One region of the Castellaniella hirudinis genome, then DNA from elsewhere that is predicted to be linked to it. Evidence: predicted binding sites of a transcription regulator. Region 1 holds the regulator's gene; the other holds the start of a gene.
What was found. The regulator NrdR, encoded in region 1, represses ribonucleotide reductase genes. The targets are predictions, from matches to a motif close to CACNANATNTNGTG.
Positions count from the first base shown of each region.

Region 2: ACFO0J_RS06600 (ribonucleoside-diphosphate reductase subunit alpha) is a predicted target of NrdR. The motif match lies at 4,162-4,175, and genes of this name have one in related genera.

Region 1 covers NZ_JBHSDY010000001.1:151,668-158,843, forward strand. Annotated here, with positions in the region: gene fabI (enoyl-ACP reductase FabI) at 1-127, shown strand, start outside; gene ACFO0J_RS00785 (M20/M25/M40 family metallo-hydrolase) at 207-1,475, opposite strand; gene ACFO0J_RS00790 (fumarylacetoacetate hydrolase family protein) at 1,522-2,370, opposite strand; tRNA gene ACFO0J_RS00795 (tRNA-Ser) at 2,611-2,701, opposite strand; gene ACFO0J_RS00800 (riboflavin synthase) at 2,798-3,442, opposite strand; gene ribD (bifunctional diaminohydroxyphosphoribosylaminopyrimidine deaminase/5-amino-6-(5-phosphoribosylamino)uracil reductase RibD) at 3,495-4,682, opposite strand; gene nrdR (transcriptional regulator NrdR) at 4,759-5,232, opposite strand; gene glyA (serine hydroxymethyltransferase) at 5,272-6,516, opposite strand; gene ACFO0J_RS00820 (YbhB/YbcL family Raf kinase inhibitor-like protein) at 6,593-7,176, opposite strand, start outside.
Region 2 covers NZ_JBHSDY010000003.1:306,371-313,546, forward strand. Annotated here, with positions in the region: gene phnX (phosphonoacetaldehyde hydrolase) at 1-16, shown strand, start outside; gene ACFO0J_RS06590 (glutaredoxin family protein) at 92-322, opposite strand; gene ACFO0J_RS06595 (ribonucleotide-diphosphate reductase subunit beta) at 378-1,493, opposite strand; gene ACFO0J_RS06600 (ribonucleoside-diphosphate reductase subunit alpha) at 1,635-4,100, opposite strand; gene ACFO0J_RS06605 (fimbria/pilus outer membrane usher protein) at 4,358-5,482, shown strand; gene ACFO0J_RS06610 (LysR substrate-binding domain-containing protein) at 5,502-6,410, opposite strand; gene ACFO0J_RS06615 (amidase) at 6,554-7,176, shown strand, end outside.

The DNA.
Region 1 (7,176 bases):
CAACGTCACCATCGAGGACGTCGGCAACGCCGCGTCCTTCCTGTTGTCGGACCTGGCCGCCGGCATCACCGGCGAAATCCTGCACGTGGACTGCGGGTTCTCCAATACCGTGCCGGGCATGGACTGAGCATCCGGCCTGGCAGCCGCCCGGGATCGGGCGACGGTCCGTCACATACGGTCCCTGCAGCCCCGATCCCGTTCACGCCTTAGGGCGCATCGCCACTCATCAACTCGACCAGGGCGCCGGCCACGATGCGCGTCGCCATCCGCAGTTCGTGCAAGGGCACGCGCTCATTCGCGCGATGGCCGTTGGCCTCCAGGGGATCCGCCGGCCCGGCGCCGAACATGACGGTCGGGATGCCGGCCTCGCTGTACAAGCGCGCGTCGGTATAAAGCGGCATCCCGATCGTCGTGACGGGCTTGCCCAGGATGTCATCCGCCTGCGCGCACAGGAGCCCGGCCAGGCGTTCCGAAGCGGCCGTGGGCCTCAGCGGGTGGGCCAGCAGGATGCGCCGCACATCGGCGGACACGCCGGGCAGCGCCGCCAGGGCCTGCTGCACGACGTCCTTCAGTTCGGCTTCCACCGCAACGGGATCTTCCTCGGGGATGATGCGCCGGTCGATGCGCAGGGTCGCCTGGTCCGCCACGACATTCGTATTGATGCCCCCTTCGATCAGCCCGACGATGAGCGTCGGGCTGCCGATGCCCGGCACGCGCGAAGCACGGCCGGACAAGCGGTCCCGATACGCGTACAGGGCATTCAGCAGCACGGAAGCCGCCTCGATGGCATCGGCCCCCGTCGTCGGGAACGCCGCATGCGCGGAACGGCCATGGACCGTGATTTCCAGATGCAGGCAGCCATTGTGGGCGACGACCACATGGTGTGTGAACGCGGCAGAGATGACGTAATCGGGCGTGCTCAGCTTGCGCTCGAGCAGCCACCCGGGCCCCGCCAGGCCGCCCGTTTCCTCATCATAGGTCAGGTGCAATTCCACGCTGCCGCTGAAATCCGCCCCCTGGCGCTTGAGCGCTCGCAAGGCCAGCATCGCATACGCGTACGTGGTGAAATCGGACTTTGACACCGCCGCGCCGCGCCCATACAGCCAGCCGTCGCGCACGATCCCGCTGTAGGGGCCGTCGCTCCAGCCGGCGCCGGGAGGCACCACGTCGCCGTGTGCGTTCAGGGCGATCGTGGGCCCCGGCCCGAACGTATCCCGCACGATCAGATTGGTGACGCTGCGCATGCCGGCCGCACGCACCGCCGCCTCGTCGACGACATGCCGCTCGACGACAAAACCCAGTTGTTCGAGCAGGCCCGCCGCCAGTTCCGCATGCGCGGCGCAATCGCCGGGCGGATTGTCGGAGGGGCATTGCACCAGCTTGGCCAGCAATGCCACCTGCTCCTCGAAGTGCTCATCCACAAAGGCGCGGATCGCGTCTTTCATTTCGGTCTCCTTGGTCATTCGAATCGTCATGGAAGCGGCGTCTCCTGGCGCCGCCTGTGGAAAGGTGCGCTGACGCTCAGCGCTGCGGCTCAGTGGCCGCCACCACGATCCGCTGCTCACCCAAAGGGCGGCAGACTGCGTGGATCACGTCCCCGGCCTTCAGATAATGCTTCGTCGCCATCCCCACCCCCGCCGGGGTGCCGGTCGTGATGACATCACCGGCGCGCAACAGGAAAAACCGTGACAGATACGCGACCAATTCCGGCACTTTGAAAATCATCCCGTTGGTATTCGAACGCTGCCGAACCTGGCCATTGACCTGCAACTCCAGCAGGAGATCCGCAGGATCGGGGACCTCGTCCTTCGTCACCAGCCAGGGGCCCAGCGGCCCGAAGCCAGGCGCACTCTTGCCGATGGTCCACTGCCCGGCATAGCGCGATTGCCACGCCCGGTCGGTGAAGTCGTTCGACAGACAATAGCCGGCGACATACTCCAGGGCTTGGCCGGCTTCGACCTGCCAGGCATCCCGCCCCATCACGACCGCCAGTTCGACCTCATAGTCCACTTCAAGACTGCCGGGCGGCAGGCGTAGGGGATCGTCCGGGCCGGCAATGCAACTGGGTGCCTTGTTGAAGACCAGGGGGTGCTGTGGAATCGGCAAGCCGGCCTCGGCGGCATGATCCGCAAAATTCAGACCGATCCCGATCAGATTGCCGACGCCCGCGATGCAAGGCCCGATCCGGACTCCGGCATCGACCCTGGGCAAGCGGGACAGGTCCAGGGCGCTCAAATGCGCCAGGGCTTCGTCGGACAAGGCCGCCGCATCAATGTCGCCCACGACCGAAGACAGATCGCGCCCGATGCCCTCGGCGTCCAGCAGGGCCGGCCGCTCATGACCCGGATTGCCGTAACGAAATAATTTCATTGCAATGCCCCAAAATGTTCAGCCTAGCCGATCATAAGGCCTGCCATGAAATTGTCTACATTAGTGTAAACACCAGAGCATACAAATAAAGACAGAACGAGGCATCGTTACAGATCACAACAGGAGACTGCACCCAGGCTATCGTGGCGGCTGTCCTGAAACAGCTCGACCAGGAATAGCGGCGGCCCGGCATTGAAAAAGCCCTTGGTTCCATCGGGAACCAAGGGCTTTGATGTGTCCTGGCGGACAAGGGGGGATTCGAACCCCCGATACGCTATTCACGTATACACGCTTTCCAGGCGTGCGCCTTCAACCACTCGGCCACCTGTCCTGCACGCCCACACGCCATAGCGGCAGACGAAGTCCGCTATTCTAACAGAATAATGCCAGATCCGTCAGCCGCTCTCTATCGAGCGACATCCGGCGATCAGGCCGCGCCCAACCCCCCGGACACCGACACGCCCACGCCGCCCACCATCCGTTCAACGTAGCGAGCGATCAGATCGATCTCCAGATTCACCGGCGAGCCGACCTCCAGGTTGCGCAGGGTCGTGACCTGGACGGTGTGCGGGATCAGGTTGATGGAAATTTCGGTGCCCTCTTCCTGGTCGTCCACGCGGTTGACCGTCAGGCTGACGCCGTTGACGGTGACCGAGCCCTTGTACGCCAGGTATTTCGACAGATGAGCGGGGACGATGATGCGCAGCTCGGTCGATTCCGCCACGGCTTCGAAGCAGGTGACGCGGCCCACGCCGTCAACGTGGCCGGATACCAGATGCCCGTCCAGGCTGTCGCCCAGGCGCAGGGCGTGTTCCAGATTGACCTCGCCTGGCCGGTCCAGGCCGCAGGTGCGGTCCAGGCTTTCGCGCGACACATCGACTTCGAAGACATCGCCATCGAGGACAACGGCCGTCATACAGGCCCCCTGGATGGCGATCGAATCCCCCAGGCGGGTCGCCGCCAGCGGCAGGCCGCCGGCCTGGATCGACAGGCGCACGCCTGCATCCTCGCTGTCTCCCAGGGGGCGAACTTCGGTGATGCGGCCCACGGCCGCGACGATACCAGTGAACATGAAGCTATCCTTTATTCATTGCATGCAAACCGAAGGCGCAGCGTGGGGGCCATTACAATCCGCACGCCTGGACCAGCGCCTGCCAGCGCCCCGTATCACGCAAGCGCAGCCGCATGTCCGGGGACAAGGGCTGGACGTCCAGGAATTCATATCGATAGGCCTGGTCCAGGCCCGCAATCGGGGTCGGCAGCGCCGCCAGGCCCTGGCCGTCGCCCAGGATACTGGGCGCCACGTAAGCCACCCACTCGTCGACCAGCCCCGCCTGGATCAGCGCACCCTGCAGCCGCGCGCCGGCCTCGACATGGACCTCGTTGATCTCGTGAGCCCCCAGCCAGCGCGCCAGCGCCTCCAGGGACAGGCCGCCATGATCGTCTGCAGGCAGCACGATGACGCGCACATTGCGCGCCGCCAAGCGGGCGGCCTTGCCGGCGTCGGGCCGTGTCGTGAAGACCCAGACCGGATCGCCATTGATGATCCGGGCCTGCTCGCCCAGCACGAATTGCGTGTCCAGCACCGCGCGGATCGGCTGGCGCGGGGTCTCGACCGCGCGCACGTCCAGCATGGGATCGTCGGCCAGGACCGTGCCAATGCCGGTCAGCACCATGCAGGACCGTGCCCGCCAGCGATGCCCGTCCTCGCGCGCGGCGTCACTGGTGATCCACTGCGAGCGGCCGTCCGGCAGGGCCGTATGCCCGTCGAAGGACGAGGCGGACTTGAGCCACAACCAGGGCGTGCCGCGCGTCATCCGGGCAAAGAAACCGGGGTTCTGCGCCAAGGCGTCTTCGGCGAACAGGCCGACGTCGACCTGGATGCCGGCGGCTCGCAGCCGGGCGATCCCGCCGCCCGCCACCTTGGGGTTGGGGTCCTGCAGCCCGATCACGACTCGCGCGACACCGGCTGCGACCAGCGCATCGGCGCACGGCGGCGTGCGGCCGGTATGGCTGCACGGTTCCAGCGTGACGTAGGCCGTCGCGCCACGCACGGCCACGCCCCGGAGGGCGGCCTCGTGCAGGGCCTGGGCCTCGGCGTGCCGGTCGCCTGCTCGCTGCGTGCTGCCCTCGGCCAGCCAGCGACCGTCGCGCACCAGGACACAGCCGACACGAGGGTTCGGGCTGCTGACGAACAGGGCCTGCTCGGCCACCGTCAGGGCGCGCCGCATCCAGCGGTGGTCTTCGGTGGAGAAAACAGGGCCCCCACGCTGCGCCTGCGGCTTGCTGCCCCCCGAGGGGGCGTCTTCCATCTTGGGGCGGCCCGGCGATGGAAGGGGGCCCCCACGCTGCGCCTGCGGCTTGCTGTCCGGCGATGGAGGGGAATCTTCAACCCGGGTCATCGGCATCATCCGCGCGGCGGAATTCGTCGATGGCCTGGACGAATTCGCGCAGATCCTCGAAGCTGCGATAGACCGAGGCGAAGCGCACATAGGCCACGGGATCAAGCTGGCGCAGTTCCGACATGACCAGCTCGCCCACGTGGTCGGACTGGACTTCGCGCTGACCGCTGGTCAGCAGCCGTTCCTGGATACGCGCGACAGCAGCGTCCAGCGCCGTCGCGCTGACCGGACGCTTGCGCAGCGCCAGAGACATGCTGCCGTGCAGCTTGGACGGATCGAAATCCGCCCGGGTTCCGTTTCGCTTGACGATGGCAGGCATCATCAGATCGACCCGTTCATACGTCGTGAAGCGCCGGTCACAGGCCGTGCACCGGCGGCGACGACGGATCGTGTCGCCTTCCTCGGAAACCCGGGAATCCACGACCTGGGTTTCGGCGCAATTGCAGAACGGACACTTCATCTGCGCTGCGGGCGCCCGCAGGCGCCCGTTCCGGTTGGGTTAGCGATAGACCGGCAGGCGCGCGGTCAGTTCGTTGACCCGCGCGCGCACTCGGGCGACGTTGTCGGCATCATTGGGATTGTCGAGCACGTCGGCGATCAGGTTGCCGGTGAGTTCAGCTTCGGCTTCCTTGAAGCCGCGCGTGGTCATGGCCGGCGTGCCCAGGCGGATGCCGCTGGTCACGAAGGGCTTTTCCGGATCGTTCGGGATGGCGTTCTTGTTGACCGTGATGTGGGCCTCGCCCAGAACGGCTTCGGCGACCTTGCCGGTGATGCCCTTGGCGCGCAGGTCGACCAGCATCACGTGGCTTTCGGTGCGACCCGACACGATGCGCAGGCCGCGCTTGACCAGGGTGTCGGCCAGCACGCGGGCGTTGGCGGCAACCTGGGCGGCGTAGGCCTTGAATTCGGGTTGCAGGGCTTCGCCGAAGGCCACGGCCTTGGCGGCGATGACGTGCATCAGCGGACCGCCCTGGATGCCGGGGAAGATCGAGGAATTGATGGCCTTTTCGAATTCGGCCTTCATCATGATCACGCCGCCGCGCGGGCCGCGCAGGGACTTGTGCGTGGTCGAAGTGACGAAGTCGGCATGCGGCACCGGGTTGGGATAGACGCCGCCGGCCACCAGGCCCGCATAGTGGGCGATATCCACCATGAACAGGGCGCCGTTGTCGTGCGCGATGCGCGCCATGCGCTCGAAATCGATGTGCAGCGAATAGGCCGAGGCGCCGCCGACGATCAGCTTGGGCTTGTGGGTGCGCGCCAGTTCTTCGAGCTTGTCGTAGTCCAGGACCTCGTTGGCGTCCAGACCGTAGGAATGGAAGTTGTACAGCTTGCCGGACGCGTTGACCGGCGAACCGTGCGTCAGGTGGCCGCCTTCGGCCAGGCTCATGCCCAGCACGGTGTCACCCGGCTTCAGGACCGCCATGTACACGCCCTGGTTGGCCTGGGAGCCGGAGTTCGGCTGCACGTTGGCTGCCTCTGCGCCGAAGATCGCCTTCAGGCGGTCGATGGCCAGTTGTTCGACCACGTCCACGTACTCGCAACCGCCGTAGTAGCGCTTGCCGGGATAGCCCTCGGCGTACTTGTTGGTCAATTGCGTGCCCTGGGCCTGCATGACGGCCGGGCTGGCGTAGTTTTCCGAGGCGATCAGCTCGATGTGCTGTTCCTGGCGGGTGTTTTCCTGCTGGATGGCGGCCCAGATGTCCGGGTCAGTCTGATCGATGGTGCGGGAACGGTCAAACATGGGGTAGTGGTCCTGAAGGCAGAGAGGTCAGAGGGGTATAACGAAACCGAATCATTCTAGCGCGAACCCCGCGCATCTACAGAGTGTGCAGGCGGGGGTTCAGGGTGTAGGTGCCGGTCAGGGACGCCTGAGCCAGCACATGGCCCCGCATGGCCTCCAGGGCCTGCGCGCCGGTGAAGCGGCCGGCCACGCCCAGCTCGGCCACGTCCAGCGCGTAGACCGTGAAGACGTAATGGTGGGCGAGCGAGTCGTTCCAGGGCGGGCAAGGGCCGTCGTAGCCAAAGTAATCGCCGTTCATGTCACGGTCGGCCGCAAACCAGCCGGTGTAATCGTTCAGGCCCTGGCGGGTGCCGTCCAGGGACAGCGGACCGGCCTTGCCGCGCGGCGTAATGCCGTTGGAATAATCGCCCTCGGCGATGGCGCGCGCATCGGGCGCCACGTCCACCAGCACCCAATGGAAGAAGTCGGTGCGCGGCAGGTCGGCCGGGACTTCGCGGCCTTCCTGGTTGACGTCGTCGGGCCGCGTCGGCACGTCCGGATCGACGCACAGAATCGCGAAGGACCGCGTGCCCTCGGGCACATCCGACCAGGCCAGGTGAGGATTGCGATTGCCGGCCAGGGCGATGTGGGTTTGCGCATCGATCCGCCCAAAGGCATTGC
Region 2 (7,176 bases), on a different contig from region 1:
CGGCGAACGGCCTTGAACCGGGCTGGGGGCGCGGAAACGAAAACCCCGTCCGGCGGGACGGGGCTTCATGGGGCGGGACGCCGTCAAGGCCTCAGGCGTAAGACACCAGCCCCTTGATCTTTTCCTGGTCATAGCCCGACCAGGTTTCGCGGTCGGTCTCGACCACGGGCGCGCTGCGGTGGCCCAGGCCGATCAGGCGTTCGAGCTGGTCCTGGCTTTGGGTCAGATCCACGGTCTGGTATTCGATCCCCAGGATGTCCATGTCGCGCTTGGTGAGGTCGCATTGCGGGCAGTTGGGCTTCGAATAGACGGTGATGGACATATCAGATCCTTTTTGTTGATTGGGGTTCGATCGGGGGCTGGCGGAGGGCGTGGATTCAGAAATCCACGTCGAACACTTCGTTTTCGTCGTCGCGCTTCATCACGCCGACCTTGTACTGGGCCGTGTCTTCTTCCTGGTTGGAGGCCTGGACCTTGCTCATGTTCAGCCAGCTTTCCATGTATTTCAGGGGATTCTCGGTGATGATCGGGAAGTTGACGTCGTCCTGGACGCTGAAGAACCGGGCCACGTCGGTGGCGCTGTAATGGACCCAGTCCTTCATCATCTGGCAGGTCACGCCGGTCAGCTCGCGGCCTTCGGAGAAGGCGTAGTCGGTCCATTCGACCTCGCTGGCGGTGACTTCATTCAGGATTTCGGTGATCTTGCCGCGGCATTGTTCAAAGGCGGTACGGCCGCGCTCGGTCTTGAACATCGCGCGCAGGACTTCCTTGCCGTACTGGACGTGGACTTCGAATTCGTCCTGGGCGATCTTCTGGACCGCCTTGCCGATGGGCTGGAACAGGCCCGTGCCGTCGCAGATGCCGAAGGTCACGGCGAACGAGGCCAGGAACTGGATGCGTTCCATGCACAGGAGCGCGACGATGAACAGGTAGATGGCGTTGTAGGTTTCCTGGTCGTTCTCGCGCTGGCCGCGGGCGTAGTCATAGCTGACTTCGAAAGCCTGGTTGAAGACTGCGCTGACCACGTGCAGGCGGCTCATGGCCTCCTTGACCGACAGGATCTCGTTGAGGATGTCGTCCGGGTTGTCGAAGCTGTTGCGGACGATTTCGGAATAGGTGGCGGCGTGGACGATCTCGTTCTTGGTGATTTCCACCCAGCCGGACCAGGCTTCGCTGCTGGTGCAGACCGGGGCCAGCACGGCGGCGATGGAGCGCGAGGCGACGCTGTCGGCCTCCCATTGCCAGGCCAGGGTCTTGACCATCATGTCGTAGGTGTGACGGTCGCAGGTCTTGAACTGCACATTGCAGGTCGAATAGTCGAACTCGTTCTCGTCCCAGTCCTGGTTCTTCAGCGTCTTGTAGAGCTTCCAGATTTCGGGATAGAACTTGTTGATCGTGTCGAACAGGCCCAGGTCCTGGCCCAGGATGATTTCCGGGAAGGTGTAGTCGGACTTTTCGGTGTTGAAGATCTTGGTGGGCAGGGCTTGAGTCATTTTCGGTTCGTGCCGTAGGCGGTCGAAGACCCCGGAACGGGGTCCGGGGCCGGGAGATGCGTGTCGATAGGGCGGCCAGCACGCCCGGATGGGCGGGCTTGAGGCCGGCTTGAAGCGGGCCCCCGGAGGGGCCTTGTCACCTTACATCGTGCAGCTTTCGCAGACGACCTTGTCCTCGATGTGGTCATGGATGCTGCCGGCGTTGTCCAGCGTCTTGTCCGATGCCACGTTCGAGTTGTAGTAGTAGCGGGTCTTCATGCCGTACTTCACCATGGCGAAGTAGTGGGTCAGCAGTTCCCGGCTGGAGACCTTGTCGTCGTCCTTGATGCGGCGCCACAGGTCGGCCGAGATCCCCTGGTCGGTGAACTTCTGGAACACCGCGTAGGCCTTGATCATGTCGACTTCGGAAATGTCCCAGGCCGACTGGTAGAAGTAGGCCGGATTGTCGCTGTCGGGCGCGGCCCAGCGGATCGTGACCGAGCCGTCGGTCTTGTTCAGCGTGATGTCGCGCACGGGGTAGAGCGAATTGGGCTTGCCCAGCGCCTTGGAGGACGATTCGCCCGGCATGTACGCCACCAGGCAGGAATGGCCGATCCCGCCGTTCTGCATGATCTCGGTGCGCAGGGCTTCCCAGTCGTAGCAGTTCTGGAAGTCGCCCAGTTCGTCGACGTTGCGGTTGTAGGTGTCGATCGGCAGCCAGCCGTCAGGCCAGCGGGTCTTGTGCATCCAGGGCGCGACGCCGCGTTCCTTGCTGATGCGCAGCGAGGCCCGGATGGCGTGGTACATGTGGCGCTCGGCGATGCGGTGCAGTTCTTCGCGGCCCTCGGCGGTGTCGTAGCGCAGGCCTTTGCGCGCCATGTGGGTGGCCACGCCCATCAGGCCCACGCCGGCGTTCATGCGCGCCTTGGCGGTCACGGCCACGTGGGGCAGCACGTAGTGCGAGTTGAGGATGCAGTAATCGATCATCTTCAACGTCAGGTACATCGCCTCCTGGTAGGTCTCGTCATCGGCCTCGCCGATGGCGTCATAGGCGATGGCCCCCAGAGAGCACAGGGCGATTTCGGGTTCTTCGTGAACCTCGACCACGCGGGCGACCCGGCCGCCCTTGCCCGGCTCGTCGGACAGGATGTCGTCGCCCGCCTTCAGTTCGCCGGCGAAGATGACGCGCGGCAAGGTGGAGTCGGCGACCGCGACGGTCAGCGCGGCGTTGAAATTGAAGGTCTGCGTCGCGCCGTCGGCCAGTTCGACCGTGATCAGGCCCACTTCCTGGTTGGAATACAGATCCTGCATGTCCTGATAGGGACGGTTGGGCTCGCTGATTTCCAGGCACAGATTGCTGGAGTGGATGGGTTCCTTGAAGGGCGTGTGGCGGTTCATCTCGTCGATGTTGGCCAGGTAGGCCACCCCGGTTTCCAGCGCCTCGTTCAGCGAGGTCAGGATCAGGTCGCGCGGCTTGAAGGTTTCTTTCTTGAAGGACGGATCGCGTTCCAGGCGCTCGTATTCGCGCTTGAAGGCGGCCGAGTCGGGGCCGAAGAACAGCCGGGTCAGCTCGGGGGCGGTGCGCACGTTGAACGAGAAGGCTTCCTCGTTGCGGGCGGCCTTTTCGGCGAACAGCTTGTTGGTGACCAGCGCGTAGTGCAGGTCGCGGTTCTTGCGGTCTTCGGTGCTGCGCGGGTTGCGCAGGTAGGCGATGACCTCGGCTTCGGGGTCGAAGCCGGAATAGTAGGTGGTGCAGGCGCCGCCGCGTCCGGCCTGCATATTGGCGTGGACGGCTTTGCCCAGGGAGGCCAGGTAGGGCAGCTTGCCCTGGTGCTGGATCAGGCCGCCGCGCACCGGATCTCCTTTGCTGCGGGTGATCAGGTGGCTGCCGATGCCGGCCGAAGCGGCCGTCATGCGGTAGGCGATGTGGTCGCCGATGGCCAGGGACGCTTCGTTGTCATCCACCACGTACAGGCAGCACGAGGCGAAGCCGCGCAGCTTGGTGCCCAGGTTCACGTAGTTGGGCGTGGGCGCCGAGATCCGCTTGGCGGAGAATTCGGTGTAGAAGCGGCGCACCAGGTCGATCCGGCGCTCGGCAGGTTCGTTTTCCGACAGGGCCATGGCCATGCGCATGTAGACGAACTGCTGGGTTTCGTATTCCTGGCGGGTGACGCGGTTCTGCAGGCTGTACTTTTTGCGGATGTAGTGCAGCGAGAAGTGCGGCGTGTCGTAGTCCTGCTCGTGGTTGATGAAGGACTCGATCTGCTCGTATTCGGCGTCGGAGTAGTGCATGCGCACCATCACCCCGTCGGCGATCATGTGCTCGTGCAACGCCTTGACGGTCGGGATGCCGGCGCCGTGGATGATCTTGTGCAGATGGGACGCGTACAGCCGGCCGGCCATCAGGTAGTAGGACCAGGTGTCCTTGTCCAGGCAGTTCTGGATCAGTTTTTCCTGCAGATCGGCGGTCGAAACCGTCTCGGGCATGGTGCTGACGGCCTGCAGGACGATGCTGCTCCAGTCGACCTTCTGGCCCAGATTGGCGGCGGCCCAGCGTCCCCAGCCGTTGAGCTTGCTGGGGATATAGGGTTCGATGCGTCCGTCGCGCTTGACGATGTTCTTGATCACAGCGGGCTGTCCTTGGGGAGTGGCTTTGTTTTCTACATGTAGTGCAGCTTCAAATCATAAACACAATATATGGTGTGATCAAGCGCGGTTTCAAATTTCCTCACTGTAACGTTTTGAGGGTTTCAGAGGCCCCCGCGACGTGATACCCTGGACCGCTTTAGAGGCGTTGCGGCGTGTTTTCCGCGCCGCGCAATCCCTGGATCTCACCGCCTGGGCCCGTCCCGTACGGCTCGCCCGGGCACCCCGTGCGTCATCCCATGAATCGAATCGTCCGGTTGCTGGCTGCGTCGGCCTTGCTGGGCGCCGCCGGTCCCGTACCGGCCCAGGCCTGGCAGCCGGCCGATCCGGCGCTCATCGATCTGGCCCCCCAACGCTACGCCGTCCCTGACGTGCCCCGCGACATCGCGTCCGACGTGCCGCCGGACGCGGGCGTCGGCGCATCTGATCCGGACCCGTCCCCGGGCATGCGCTACGACCTGCTGCTCCTCGACGGCTCCGCCATGGTGGGCTACGGATACCGGCCGGACGGGACCCGCTTGCGCTGGTTCGGCGGACCGGCCGATGCGGTAGCCGGGCCGGGCGGTCTCGGCCCCCTGGCCTCCGGCGGCCTGGATACCTGGTCCCTGGGGGCGCACAACTGGCGTTACCGCAGTTCCGCCGGATATCGCGTGACGCTGGGCAATACGGGGTCGGGCGCACCGGACTGGGGACGGTCCGTGCGTCTGGCAGGGGTGGGCGTGTCCCGGTCCGTGCCCTCCGGGCGTCTGCAGGCTGGTTCCTGGGACTATGCCGTGGCGGCCGGCGCCCTGGACGGCACGGCCGGCCGCGCCGCCGCGGCGGGTGATCTGGCCTATGGCCCGATGGGGGTCGATGCCGCCACGCGCTATGCGCTGGATCGCGACCTGACCCTGGGGTCGCGGCTGCAAAGCGCACAGGATATGACGGCGCTGGGCCTGGGCGGCGAATACGCCATGGGCGGGGCGGGCGCCTGGCAGTTCGGGGCCTCCCGGTCACGTCAGGCGCTGGCCGAGGGCTGGCGCCGCCATCTGGGTTATACCCTGGGCCTGGTGCCGGGCCTGGATCTGTCCTGGGTGAACGCGCGCCAGGGGCCGGGCTACGCCGATCTGGCCACGTACGGTGGCGACGCCGGCTGCGACTGCGTCAGCAACCAATGGCAGATCGATTGGGCGGCAGGCCGCTGGGGTTCGATCAGCGGCTCGTTCGAGCGGCGGGTGGACGCCGGAGGCGGGCTGGACGAACGGGTCGGCCTGACCCACGGTTTCCGTTACGGCCCCTATCTGCGGGTGCGCCTGGAGACGAACCGCAACCTGAGCTCCGGGGACTATGGCCTGGGGGCGCGCTTTTCCTTGCCGCTGGATTAGCCGCACGGGGGCGCCGGCCTCAGGGCTCCGCCCTGCGGGGCGAAAAATACGCCTGCAGGTGTTCGATACAGGCTTTGACCTTGGCGGAGTTATCCAGCCGCTGCGGGTAGACCGCCCAGATGCCGGCGTTCTGCCGATAGCTCGGCAGGATGTGGACAAGCGCGCCCGTCTCCAGATGCTTGCGGGCATCCCAGAGCGAACGCAGGACGATGCCGTGGCCCGCCAGCGCCCAAGCCAGGGCGATCTCTCCATGATTGGTGATCAGGGAGCCGCTGACCTTGACGTTGGTGATGACGTCCTTGCGCGACAGCGCCCAGAGGCCCACCGGGTGGTCGCGTTCACGCACGATCAGGCAATTGTGGCGCGTGATATCCAGCAGTTTCCGGGGCCGGCCGTGCCGTTCCAGGTAGGACGGCGCGGCACACAGAATGCGATGGTTGTGCGCCAGAGGGCGGGCGATGTAGTTCGGATCAATCATGTCCCCGATGCGGATGTCCAGGTCGTACTGCTCCTTGGCCATGTCGACCAACTGGTCGAGGATGTCGAGCTTGACTTGGATGGCAGGGTGGCGCAGGGAAAAATCGGCCAGGGCGGGAGCCACGACCTGGCGGCCGAAACCCATGCTGGTCGAGACTCGCAGCACGCCTCGGGGTTCGCTCTTGAACTGGGCGATCCGGTCGTGCAGTTGTTCCACGTCTTCCAGGATCCGCAAGGCCATGGCATGGGCCTGTTCGCCCTGTTCGGTGAGCGCCACCTGGCGGGTGGTGCGGTGGAACAGCAAGGTGTCCAGCTCGGATTCCAGCAGCTTGATGTGCTTCGTGATGTAGGCGGGGGAACTGCCCAGCATCCGCGCCGCCTGGGAAAAATTCTGCGATCGGGCGGCTTCACAGAACACCCGCAGCGCGTCGATGGTCAGGTTTTCTTTCATGGTACATAAAAACTGTTTTAACGAAATGGGAATTGTAGGACGGAAATCTTCTTTATATATTCCCTGGGAAATCAGAAATGAAAAAGCCGCGGCTGATGGCCTCAGGGTCCGGATCGCGGCGTGCAATGGGCAGGGGGGTATCCATGGATTTGACGCGTCTTTCTCTCGAGCAACTGAGCGGCGGCCTGCGCCGGGGGGAATGGTCTGCCGCCGACCTGGCGCGGTGCTGTGCGGACAACCATCAACGGCATGAACCGGTTCTGCAGGCTTACAAGACCTGGAACGGCGAGGGCGCTGCCGTCACGGCGGGCCTGGCGGATCAGTTGCTGGCGCGCGGTGTCGATCTGGGGCCGCTCATGGGCTTGCCGGTGTCGGTCAAGGACTTGTATGCCGTGCGCGGCCTGCCCACCTTTGCCGGTTCGGTCGAGGCGCTGGGGGCGGCCTGGGAACAGCCTGGTCCGCTGATGGCCGGGCTGGAGCGCCAATTGGTGCCGGTCATGGGCAAGACCCATACCGTGGAGTTCGCGTTCGGCGGCATCGGCGTGAATGCCCATTGGGGTACGCCGCGCAATCCCTGGAAGGTCGCGGAGCATCGCATTCCCGGGGGCTCCAGTTCGGGAGCGGGCGTCTCGCTGGCGCAGGGTTCCGCCGTGCTGGCCCTGGGTACGGATACAGCAGGTTCCGTGCGGATTCCCGCCTCGGTGACTGGCCAGGCCGGTTTGAAGCTGACGCATGGCCGCTGGCCGCAGGAAGGCATCGTGCCCCT